2 regions of the Pseudoalteromonas sp. 2CM32C genome follow, and region 2 is predicted to be linked to the other one. Evidence: predicted binding sites of a transcription regulator. Region 2 holds the regulator's gene; the other holds the start of a gene.
What was found. The regulator MetJ, encoded in region 2, represses methionine synthesis genes. The targets are predictions, from matches to a motif close to TAGACGTCTAGACGTCTA.

Region 1 (6,688 bases), on a different contig from region 2:
AGGAAAGCCTTCAAATAATAATAAAAATTTTAATGTTGTATTGTAGTTGTTGAGAGGTGAAACAGTCAACGAATGGCGGGTGGGAATATATCTTTATCGTTTTATCTCGTTAAATGTATAGTTTTATTTGGGTGTGCTAACGTATTTAAACCATAGTAAAAATAAGAAAAACCCATGACTATAGAAAAAGTAATAACAATGTTGGCTTTACTTACGTTATTTACCACAAACCCCAAAGCTAACGCAGTCGATTCTCCTTGGCCCGAAATAAGAAAACAAAGAATAAATAAACTCCTGCCAAACGCTTTAAAAGCAGCTAAGGTAGATGCTTGGCTTATTGTTTGTAGAGAAAATAACAACGACCCATTGGCTGACCATATTGGCTGTGAAAACGCAGGTTCGCCAGCGGCATATTTATTTTATTTTAATAAAGGGGCGTTTCATTCGGTAGCCTACTCACCTTCAAGCGAAGCAAAAGCACTCGACGAGCTAAACATACATGAAAAAGTGATCTCGGTGCCACGCAGTGTGTCTGCGTTAAAATACGCGGCTGAGTTTATAAAAAAACAACCTTTTGAGCGTATAGCAATAAATGTCTCTGATCTTAATGCACAGGCAGATGGGTTATCGCACTCGCAATACAAGCAATTAGCTAACTTATTAGGCGCAAAGCAAACAGCAAAGCTCGTATCGTCTGAAGAAGTTGTTTATCAATGGCTTTCAATTAAGTTACCTGCTGAAGTTGAAATAATGAAAGAGGCCGCAATGCTTTCAGCAACGTGGCAAATAGAGGCTTATAAAACTATTATTCCGGGTAAAACCACCGATGCCGAGGTAGCTAAATTTTTAAAAGCTAAAATGAAAGCACAAGGTGTAACCGATGCATGGGCTGCCGATCAAAATCCTAACGTAAATTCAGGTCCCGATCGCGGGCATTCGCATTCTACAAATAAAGTCATTATGCCGGGCGACGTAATTCAAATTGATTTTGGCGTAAAGCTCTACAATCGCTGGGTAAGTGACATTCAGCGTTTTGCTTATGTACTTAAAGAAGGGGAAACCTCTGCACCAGCCAACATTCAGCAATATTGGATTAATGCCCGAGATAGCGGTTTTGCGGCATTTAATGCAATGAAACCCGGCGTAAAGGGTATAGACGTAGATCAAGCTCAAACCGTATTAATGAATAAATACAACTCAGAACCTGTGCCATGGAGTACCGGCCATCCAGTTGGGTATGTTGCACACGATACCGGGCCCAATTTAGGTGGCTCTCGCAGTGCCCAAGTAAGGCCTGCTGCTCATCGTAAACTTAAAGAAGGAATGGTGTTTGCTTTTGATGGCTTTTTTAGTTGGCCTTTAGACAACACCGAGTTTAAAACCATTTCTGTTGAAGAAATGGCTGTAATTACCAAAAACGGCGCTGAATATTTAATTCCCCCTCAGCAAAATTTAATATTAGTGGGCAATAATTAGTTCATTATTTTAAATGCAGTGAGTTAAGCCTCTTTTTAAGGGGGTGACTCATTGCTTGCCACATACTTAAGTAATAATGAATAAATTTCATTTAGACATCTATACATCTAGAGGTTGATATTTTTTGCTTTCAGTTCATAATTAGCACAAGTTTTTATGAGTAGGAGTTAAAAATATGCCAATTACCGTAAAGGATGAGCTTCCAGCCATTGCACGTTTGCGCCAAGAAAACGTATTCGTAATGCCAAAAAGCCGTGCAAAAACGCAAGAAATCCGCCCAATGCGTTTGGCTATATTAAACTTAATGCCTAATAAAGTAGAAACCGAAGTACAGTTTATTCGTTTACTTGCAAATTCTCCTTTGCAAGTAAACGTAGAGCTGCTGCGCCTAGACACTCACCGTAGCAGTAATAACTCAGAAGAACACCTAGATACCTTTTACCGCTATTTTTCAGAGGTAAAAAATAACAACTACGATGCGCTTATTGTTACAGGCGCACCGCTTGCGCACTTAGAGTATGAAGATGTTGCTTACTGGGAAGAGCTAAAAGTCATTATTGATTGGGCAGAGCAACATGTTACCTCAACATTGTTTTCGTGTTGGGCGGCTCATGCAGCGCTATTCCATAGCTATAATTTAAAGCGCGACTTAAAACCCAATAAGCTGTGTGGTGTATTTACTCACCAATGCCATTTTAAACACGGGGCATTAACTCGCGGTTTTGACGATACCTTTTTAGTACCACACTCACGTTATGGGCACATTGATATAAAAAAAATAAATGCGTGTGATGATCTCGTTGTATTAGCAGGCTCTGAAAGAGTGGGTGCTTACTTATTAAAAAACAAATCGGGTAGCCAAGTATTTATAACAGGCCACCCAGAATACGATGCCGACACCCTAAAAGGGGAGTACGAGCGTGATTTACAAAAAAGCCCAGATGCGCCAAAACCTGAAAACTATTTTCCCGATGATGATGCAAGCAAGCAACCGTCAAAAACGTGGCAAAGCCATGCTTTTTTACTTTTTTCGAACTGGTTAAATTACTACGTGTATCAAACCACACCGTATGATATTAATTTAGTTAGCCAAGATGTGAGGACTAACAACTATGCCGAATAATACAGCCGCCAACAAACAAGCCGAACTAAGTGAAGCGCTTAAAGAGCGTATTTTAATTTTAGACGGCGCTATGGGCACTATGATCCAAACTCATAAACTTGAAGAAGAAGACTACCGAGGCGAGCGTTTTAAAGATTGGCACGTGCTAATAAAAGGCAATAACGATTTATTAAGCCTCACCAAACCCGAGTTAATTGCCGATATACACCGCGGCTTTTTAACTGCCGGTGCAGATATTATTGAAACCAATACCTTTAACTCAACCACCATTTCGATGGAAGATTACGACATGGCAAGCATAAGCCGTGAAGTAAACCTTGAGTCGGCCAAACTCGCGCGCGCAATATGTGACGAGTTCACCGCTATAAATCCAGAAAAACCACGTTATGTAGCCGGTGTTTTAGGGCCAACATCTAAAACCTGTTCTATCTCGCCAGATGTAAACGACCCAGGTTACCGAAACGTAACGTTTGATAAGCTGGTTACTGCGTATGTAGAGTCTACCCTTGCATTAATGGAAGGCGGCGCTGATTTAATACTTATTGAAACCATATTCGACACCCTAAATGCAAAAGCCGCCTCATTCGCAGTAGAAGAAGCCTTTGAGCAAGCAGGGCGCACATTACCTGTAATGATCTCAGGCACTATTACCGATGCCTCAGGGCGTACGCTTTCGGGGCAAACAACCGAAGCATTTTATAATTCTATTCGCCATATTAAGCCTATTTCAATTGGCCTTAACTGTGCCCTTGGGCCAGATTTACTGCGCCAATACGTAGAAGAGCTTTCGCGGGTATGCGAAACATTTACCTCAGTACACCCAAATGCCGGTTTACCTAACGAATTTGGTGAGTACGACCTACAGGCTCCTGAAATGGCTGCCGAGATTATAGATTGGGGCAAATCGGGCTTTATTAATATTGTGGGTGGTTGCTGTGGTACAACGCCTGCGCATATTCGTGCGTTCGCTAAAGGGCTTGAAGGGGTAAAACCTCGCGCATTGCCAGAGCTTGATGTTCGCATGCGTTTATCAGGCCTTGAAGCCTGTAACTTAAATTAAGGAGCCGCCAATGACCCAACAAATTGCAGTATTTACCAATGTCGGCGAGCGTACCAACGTAACAGGCTCTGCCATGTTTAAACGCTTAATCATGGAAGAAGATTACGAAACCGCCCTGAATGTTGCCCGCGAACAAGTAGAAAACGGCGCCCAAGTTATTGATATAAACATGGACGAAGCCATGCTGGACTCAAAAGCGGCCATGGTGAAGTTTTTAAATTTAATTGCCTCAGAACCTGATATCTCAAAAGTGCCTATTATGGTCGACTCTTCTAAATGGGAAGTAATAGAAGCAGGCCTTAAATGTATTCAAGGCAAGGCTATTGTTAACTCAATATCGCTTAAAGAAGGTGAGGAGCCGTTTAAACACCAAGCTAAAATTATTAAACGTTTTGGCGCAGCCGCTGTTGTTATGGCGTTTGATACCGACGGCCAAGCCGACACCGCAGACCGCAAATACGAAATCTGTGCACGCAGTTACAAAATATTAGTCGAAGAAATTGGCTTCCCGCCAGAAGACATTATTTTTGACCCAAATATATTTGCCGTGGCCACCGGTATAGAAGAGCACGACAACTACGCCGTAGAATTTATTGAAGGCACTCGCCGCATTAAGCAAAACTTACCACACTGTAAAGTGTCGGGCGGGGTGTCTAATGTATCGTTTTCGTTTAGGGGTAATAACCCTGTACGCGAGGCCATTCACTCGGTGTTTTTATACCACGCGATAAAAGCGGGCATGGATATGGGTATTGTAAACGCAGGTCAGCTTGCGGTTTACGACGATATCCCCGAGGAACTTCGTAAAGCCGTAGAAGACGTAATACTTAACACCGACCCCGGTGCTGGTGAGCGTTTAGTAGAGCTTGCACCTAAATATTCAGGTATGGCACAAGCTGAGCGGGTAGAAGATTTAGAATGGCGCACATGGCCTGTTGAAAAACGCCTAGAACACGCTCTTGTAAAAGGCATAACCACCTTTATAGATGAAGACACAGAAGAATGCCGCGCAGCCGCCGATAAACCTATTCACGTAATTGAAGGGCCACTCATGGACGGCATGAACGTGGTAGGGGATTTATTTGGCGCAGGTAAAATGTTTTTACCACAAGTTGTTAAATCGGCCCGCGTTATGAAGCGCGCCGTTGCCTACCTAGACCCATTTATAGAAGCCGAAAAAGAAGAAGGCGCCACCAACGGTAAAGTGGTTATGGCCACCGTAAAAGGCGACGTGCACGACATAGGTAAAAACATTGTAGGTGTAGTACTGCAATGTAATAACTACGAAGTAATTGACTTAGGTGTAATGGTACCTGCCGAAAAAATACTGCAAACAGCCATTGACGAAAAAGCCGACATAATCGGCCTTTCGGGTTTAATTACCCCATCGCTTGACGAAATGGTACACGTAGCCAAAGAAATGACCCGCCGAGGCTTTGAACTCCCACTTATGATTGGCGGCGCAACTACCTCTAAAGCGCATACTGCCGTTAAAATTGAGCCACAGTACGACAAAGGCGTAGTGTACGTAAATAACGCCAGCCGTGCAGTGGGTGTGGTATCGAGCTTGTTATCTAAAGAGCTAAAACCTGCCTTTTTAGAAAAAACTAAAGCCGAGTACGTAAAAGTGCGCGAGCAACAAGCGCGTAAAAAACCACGTTCAAAACCGGTTACAATCCAGCGTGCCCGCGATAACGCAGCACAGCTTGATTGGGATAACTACACGCCACCAGTACCTAAAAAGCTGGGCGTGACTGAGTTTAAAAATGTATCAATCGCCACGTTGCGTAAGTATATAGATTGGACCCCATACTTTATGACGTGGTCAATCGCTGGTAAATACCCGCGCATAATGACCGATGAAGTCGTTGGCGAACAAGCACAAAGCTTATTTAAAGACGCTAACGACATGCTCGACGACCTTGAAAAAGCAGGCAGTTTACAGCCATTGGGTGTAATAGGTTTATTCCCTGCAAACCGCGTGGGCGATGATATAGAAATTTACACCGACGAAACCCGCAAAGAGCTGTTAAACACCTCGTGCCATTTACGCCAGCAAACCGAAAAAACCGACTTTGCTAACTATTGTTTGGCTGACTACATTGCGCCAAAAGGTACACCTGATTATTTTGGTGCGTTTGCAGTAACGGGCGGTTTAGAAGAAGACGATTTAGCCAATGCGTTTGACGCACAGCAAGACGACTACAATAAAATAATGGTAAAAGCGGTTGCCGACAGGCTTGCCGAGGCGTTTGCAGAATACCTGCACGAACAAGTGCGTAAAGAGTATTGGGGTTATGCACCCGATGAAAACCTCGGTAACGATGAGCTAATTCGCGAAAACTACCAAGGTATACGCCCAGCGCCGGGTTACCCAGCGTGCCCAGAGCACACTGAGAAAAAGAAAATTTGGCAGTTACTCGATACTGAAAAACGCATTGGTATGCAGCTAACTAGTTCGTACGCTATGTGGCCAGGGGCTGCTGTTTCGGGCTGGTATTTCTCACACCCAGAGGCAAAATACTACGCCGTAGCCGCTGTGCAAAAGGATCAGGTAGAAGACTACGCCAAGCGAACGAATATGACACTCGCAGAGGTCGAAAGGTGGCTATCGCCGAACTTGGGGTATGAGCCGGAATCATAGCGAAGTGGTTGAATAGTGAAGCGGTTAGTTTTTAGCTGTCAGCTATCATTAAAAGAAAAACGAGCCAAATTAGGCTCGTTTTTTATTACGTAGCACTATCTAATATCTTTTCAAATTTAGGTAATTACTTGTTTACAATAAGTTTATTAAGTGAAATTATTGGTTGAGGAAATGGAAACCATTTTGAAGGAACCTCAAATGGTATTTGATAAGCTGTTTATACTTTATTAATAAGGGATATTATGACTAAAGAAACTATTCAACTAAATAAAACTAAACATGAATTTAGTTTTTCGACTCTGGGTTTTTTCGTAAAGCTTTTTCTGGTCGGACTTTGCGTTTTGTCACTAATTCTTGCTTCTGGAATGGTATTTATTGTTCTCAA
Region 2 (6,688 bases):
GTGTTCGAGCATCAAGGTCACAAGCATTAATATTTAATTGCGTAAGGTAAAGCGCCAATAAACGTGCAGACCAGACCTCACCATGAGCAAGCAAGGGAGCCTCTTTCAAGCCTTGGTTTTTTATCAATTCACTAATCGCTGTTAGTTCACTATGCAAACGCGTTAAAGCAGTTCGCTTAAGATCTGCATGGAGTAACTGTGTGATTAAATCAGTTTGATGATTATTTAATTGCAGCAATATATCAGCAACGACATGCGTATCTTGTTGCTGATAGCTTTGCCATAACTTCACCAAAGTATCGGTTGTTTTTCCCGCCGCAGATACAACAACACAATCGCCCGGCTGAGTATGCTCTAAAATAATACTCGCAACCCGCTCATACCGCTGAGCCGAACTAAGGCTTGAACCACCAAATTTATGTACTGTTTGTGTCATATTGTTCACCAAAGCGCTGGATGAGCGGCACTTAATTTAATGTCACCGCCAGCTCCTTTGTTTAAATTTGCTTTACTGCCTGGCTTTACAAGCTGAAACACGCGCTCTAAATCAGCTAATAAGTCGTTTATATCTTCTATACCTACTGAAACTCGAATAAGTGTATCGCCCACTCCCGCTTCAAGACGTGCTTTAGGCTCCATGCCAGCATGGGTCATGGTTGCAGGATGGCATATTAAGCTCTCTACTCCGCCCAAAGACTCTGCCAAGCTAAAGTCACGTAAGCTGGTTAAAAACGCCGCAGCATCGTTTACGTCTCCTTTAATATCAAAACTCACCATGCCACCAAAGCCTAGTTGCTGCGCTTTGGCTAATTCATGCTGTGGGTGTGATTCAAGACCAGGGTAATAAACTTGGCGAACAAATTCCGACTTTTCTAGGTATTTAGCAATCGCTAATGCGTTTTCTTGATGCTGCTTTAAACGCACATTTAGTGTTCGCAACCCGCGCAATGTTAAATAACTATCAAATGGCGCACCTGTAATACCTATATTATTTGCCCACCATCCCAGTTCATCGCCCAGCTCTTGTGAAGCGGCAATCACCGCACCGCCCACTACATCTGAATGACCATTAATGTACTTGGTGGTGGAATGTACAACTATATCAACACCAAATTTAATAGGGTTTTGTAATGCTGGTGATAAAAATGTGTTATCGGCAGCGACTAAAGCACCGCACTGTTTAGCAACATCGGTTATTGCTTTAATATCAGTTAAGCGTAGTAATGGGTTACTTGGTGTTTCTATCCAAATTAGCTTAGGCTTAATTGCTAAAATTTTATCTAAACTTTGTGCTTGTGTTAAATCTAAAACTTCTAGCTTGAGCAAACCGCGCTTTTGCAGTGAAGTAAATAAACGATAGCTTCCGCCGTAACAATCATGTGGGATCACTAACGTATCGTCATGATTCAGGATTTGCGTAGCCAAATGAACGGCAGACATACCCGTGGCAGTAATAATACCGCGTGCGCCACCTTCAAGCTCAGCCAAGGTTTCAGCTAAAATATCACGATTGGGGTTACCACTTCGCCCGTAATCGTATTGACGCTTTGTATCAAAGTCGGCAAACGAATAGGTGGTTGATAAGTAAATAGGTGCGACAACTGCGCCATGATGTTTGTCTGCTTCAACACCACTTCTCACTGCAATGGTTGCTTTATTTTTTTCGCTCATATTCGTCACCTATTTAATTTGGATGTTTAGACGTCTAAAAGAGTAATTTATCTTATTAAAGATGTCAAAACATTTAAAGCTCCAGATGGCTAAACAACTAGTATTTGACTATCTTTTTTAAATCGATAGAATTTCACGCATATTCATATGTATTGTAGTGCATATGAGCAATTATTAATCTGAGGCGACGATACATCTTATGGCTAAATGGAATGGTGAGTATATTCACCCATACGCAGAACACGGGAAAAAATCAGAACAAGTAAAAAAAATTACCGTTTCAATCCCACTAAATGTATTAAAGGTATTAACGGACGAACGCACGCGTCGTCAAATTAATAACTTACGTCATGCAACAAATAGTGAATTACTTTGTGAAGCATTTTTACATGCATTTACCGGTCAACCTTTGCCTAACGACGACGACTTACGTAAAGACAACGCCGAAAAAGTGCCTGAAGAAGTAAAAAAAATAATGCAAGAAATGGGGCTAGAAGTGCCTGTTTTAAACGAAGACTAAACGTAATTTAGACACAAAAAAACCTCAATTAATTGAGGTTTTTTTGTGTCTAAATTACAACTTAGTCGTTATTCCATATAGTTTTCTGGTAAATCAATTTGTGCAACACCTGACTCTACAGCAGCTATTGCAACCGCTTTTGCAATGCGTGGTAATAAACGAGGATCCATTGGTTTTGGAATAATATACTTATCACCAAACTCCAGCTTATCAACACCCGCAGCCGTCAGTACTTCAGCAGGTACAGGCTCTTTGGCAATACTTCTAATCGCTTCTACAGCTGCAATTTTCATTTCATCATTTATTGCACTGGCGCGTACATCAAGAGCACCGCGGAATATAAACGGAAAACACAGTACATTATTAACTTGGTTAGGGTAATCTGATCGACCCGTTGCCATAATTAGATCGTTTCGAGCAGAATGAGCCAGTGCAGGATCAATTTCTGGATCTGGGTTTGAACAAGCAAACACAACTGGTTTTTCTGCCATTAATTTTAAATCATCGGCAGCTAATAGATTAGGCCCCGATACACCAACAAATACATCTGCATCTTCAATAACATCTTGCAACGTGCGCTTGTCTGTATTGTTAGCAAAAAGTTTTTTGTATTCATTTAAGTCATCACGACGAGTATGAATAACACCTTTACGGTCAAGCATATAAATGTGCTCGCGCAAAGCACCACACTTAATTAACAGCTCCATACAAGCAACCGCAGCAGCACCAGCACCCAAACACACAATGGTCGCATTTTCGATAGACTTGCCTTGCACCTCAAGCGCGTTCAACATACCCGCAGCAGTTACAATGGCTGTACCGTGCTGATCATCATGAAATATCGGAATACTGCAACGCTCAATCAATGCTTTTTCTATTTCAAAACACTCTGGCGCCTTAATATCTTCAAGGTTAATTCCGCCAAACGTGTCGGCAATATTAGCAACTGTATTAATAAAGTCTTCAGTAGTGCGGTGTTTCACTTCGATATCAATAGAATCAAGGCCAGCAAATCGCTTAAACAGTAACGCCTTACCTTCCATTACAGGTTTTGAAGCAAGTGGGCCTAAATTACCTAAGCCTAAAATTGCAGTACCATTAGTGATAACCGCAACCATATTCCCTTTGCCTGTGTATTTATAAGCGTTTGCAGGATCTGCAGCGATTTCACGTACGGGTTCTGCAACTCCTGGGCTATATGCTAATGCGAGATCTTTTACCGTTTCAGCAGGCTTTGTTAGTTCAATGCTAATTTTTCCTGGAACGGGATGCGAATGATAGTGTAGTGCTTGTTCACGAAAGTCTGACATAACGCGATTGTATCCTGCAATTAAAGTAAAAGTGAGAGGTGAAGTTTAGGCTACGATACCCTTATTATTTTTAAATTCCAAGCAATATCAGGTCTATCCTGTTATATGCTAGTTCGATTAATTTTAAGAGGTTTTTCAATAACTTTTGTAAATTATATCGACACTTTATAAATAAAAATTCATCCAATAACGGATTCTAAAGGCACATTTGTTCTTTCATTATTTTTTATAAAACATCTTAATAAAGTACTATAAAAATAAGCAAAAATAGGCTTATTCACATACTTTAAAAACATATAACTTCACGTTAGCTACATTTAACTACTTAGTTAAAAAATGAACTAATTAAAAATATAGAGAATAATTTGCGGTTTGTCTGTAAAGGTTTATGCATATTCAGAATAAGAACAGGAAATAGTTATGCATAGCAGGGAAATATGAAAATCGAGCAATAAGCTAAATAATTTGTTATTTAGTTGTCCTATATTAAAAAATATTGACGCCGTTCGTGTAACACTTAACTTTTTAAATCGAAACGTTATTACGATTAAATTGGTATAACTAAACTAAAAGCATAAAAAAAGCACCCTAAGGTGCTTAATTTAACAAGACAGCAAAAATTACTTCTTGCTACCAAGTGCACCGAAACGCTTGTTGAAACGATCAACACGTCCGCCAGTGTCTAAAACTTTTTGCTTACCAGTGTAAAAAGGGTGACACGCTGAACATACGTCAAGGTGAATGTCTTTACATAAAGTAGAGCTTGTTTCGAATTTATTGCCGCATGAACAAGTTGCAGAAATTACTTCGTACTTAGGGTGAATACCTTCTTTCATAGAAACCTCTAGTTAAGGCCGCATCGCTCTCCAAACCCGAAGTCTGGCACCATACGTCGTTAAAACAAATTTGTTGGTCGCGGATTTTATCCAACTACCATCAAACACACAAGCTATTATTAACTGTTTTGCTAAAAAAGTAGGCAGACACTTAAGCAAGCAATATTTGCTAGTAGGTTTTTAACGTTATTTTTAGTACATTACATCATTAATTTTATGAGTTGAGTTGCTATGTGTTTTGCTGAAGTCGCTATAAAAGTCCCCTTACCGCGCACCTTTGATTATAAAGTAGATAAGCAACTCGATGGCATGGCATCACCACTTAAACCGGGTATGCGTGTGTTGGTGCCTTTTGGTAACCAAAAAAAAGTCGCCGTTGTTTTAGCTATTAAAAGCATGACCGACGTCCCCGAAAACAAAATAAAATCCATCATCGAAGTCATTGATGACGCGCCTATTTTATCATCTGAACACATTGCGCTTTTGAGTTTTACATCTCGCTATTACTGTTACCCACTCGGCGAAACAATTCATATAGCGCTACCTAGTGCGCTGCGCCAAGGTGAGTCACCGGATAAAACCAGTATCAATATGGTTATGCTGACAGAAAAAGGATCAACACTTCCGTCACTCAAAGCAAAAACTCAACTTAACTTATTAAAGCAACTTGCACAGTCAGGTAAATCATCATTAACCGAGCTCAAAGCACTCGGCTTTAGTAAAAAAACTATCGATAGCCTTATTGCAAAAGCGCTTGTTACACAAACCATAGAACATGATAATCAGTGGCAAAGTACTGCACCAACAGTAGGTAGTAAGCCTACACTGAACAAGGAGCAAGCCGTAGCTTGCACTGCAATTAATCAAAGTAAAGGCTTTAACACATTTTTATTAGAAGGGGTTACTGGTAGTGGTAAAACCGAAGTCTATCTTCAATGTCTTGAAGAAGTATTAAAGCGAGGTGAACAAGCCTTAGTACTTGTCCCCGAAATAGGCCTTACCCCTCAAACGGTAAATCGTTTTCGTCGCCGCTTTCCAGATACCCCCATCATGTTATGGCATTCTGCACTTACCGATAACGAACGCCTACAAACATGGCGCTTTTGCGAAAAAGGGAGTTGCGCTATTGTAATAGGTACGCGCTCAAGTATTTTTTTACCCTTTTTAAAGCTCGGTATGATTGTAGTTGACGAGGAACATGACTCATCATTTAAACAACAAGATACCCTTCGTTACCATGCTCGAGATTTAGCAGCTTATCGTGCATTCCAGCATAAAATCCCACTTATACTCGGCAGTGCTACTCCAGCGCTCGAAACCTTGCATAAAGCCATTAATAATAAGTACCAACTATTAAGCCTGACTGAGCGCGCTCAAACCTCAACCGATAACCAATTTAAATTACTCGACATGAAAGGCCAGCCCGATCAGGCCGGTATTGCTCACGCAAGCCTTGCTACTATGCGCCAACATTTAAATCGTGGTAAACAGGTTATGGTGTTTTTAAATCGTCGTGGTTTTTCACCTACACTTATTTGCCATGAATGTGGTTGGTTAAGTGAATGTAACCGTTGCAGTACTAGTGCCACGTTCCATAAAGCGATTGGTCAAATGATTTGCCACCATTGTGGCGACCAACATCAAGTACCTCATCAATGCCCAGATTGCGGGAGCACGCAAATATTCCCTAATGGTAAAGGGACTGAACAAATAGAAGAATTTTTAACAAACGAGTTTCCTGATACACCAGTAACCCGTATTGATCGCGATTCAACTCGTCGTAAAGGCAGTTTAGAAAAAGCCCTAGACGAAATTAATTTAGGTGGAGCGCGCATATTAGTAGGTACGCAAATGCTTGCAAAAGGTCATCACTTTGCTGATGTAAGCCTTGTCATAATTTTAGACGTAGACAGCGGCCTATATTCCTGTGACTTCAGAGCAACGGAACATTTAGCGCAGTTAGTGACTCAAGTAGCAGGACGTGCTGGTCGCTCAGGAGAGCCTGGCCAGGTGTTATTACAAACACATTTCCCAGAACATCCTCTTTTACAAGATTTGGTCAATAATGGTTACCAAGATTTTGCACGCTTTGCGTTAAGCGAGCGTGATGACGCCGACTTACCGCCTATTACTAATATGGCCATAGTTAGAGCACAAGGGCTAAGTATTAAACTAGTCGTCGACTTTTTGACAGATTTGGTTCCAGTTAACGGGGTATCTGGTATACAATTGCTCGGTCCGATCCCTGCCCCATTAGAAAGAATTGCGGGTATGTATCGGTTTCAATTGCACATTCAAGCGCAAGATCGCCGCATATTACATCAGTATCTTGCGCAAATGGTTGATTATTT

Region 1: the regulator MetJ is predicted to act here: its motif matches at 1,569-1,586, upstream of metA (homoserine O-succinyltransferase).

The regions. Positions count from the first base shown of each region.
Region 1 is NZ_JALNTI010000003.1:121,683-128,370, forward strand. It holds gene MTF67_RS07560 (M24 family metallopeptidase) at 175-1,476, shown strand; gene metA (homoserine O-succinyltransferase) at 1,652-2,599, shown strand; gene MTF67_RS07570 (homocysteine S-methyltransferase family protein) at 2,589-3,659, shown strand; gene metH (methionine synthase) at 3,670-6,303, shown strand; gene MTF67_RS07580 (hypothetical protein) at 6,546-6,688, shown strand, end outside.
Region 2 is NZ_JALNTI010000001.1:781,576-788,263, forward strand. It holds gene metL (bifunctional aspartate kinase/homoserine dehydrogenase II) at 1-436, opposite strand, end outside; gene metB (cystathionine gamma-synthase) at 442-1,671, opposite strand; gene metJ (met regulon transcriptional regulator MetJ) at 1,871-2,191, shown strand; gene MTF67_RS03635 (malic enzyme-like NAD(P)-binding protein) at 2,260-3,501, opposite strand; gene rpmE (50S ribosomal protein L31) at 4,122-4,337, opposite strand; gene priA (primosomal protein N') at 4,569-6,688, shown strand, end outside.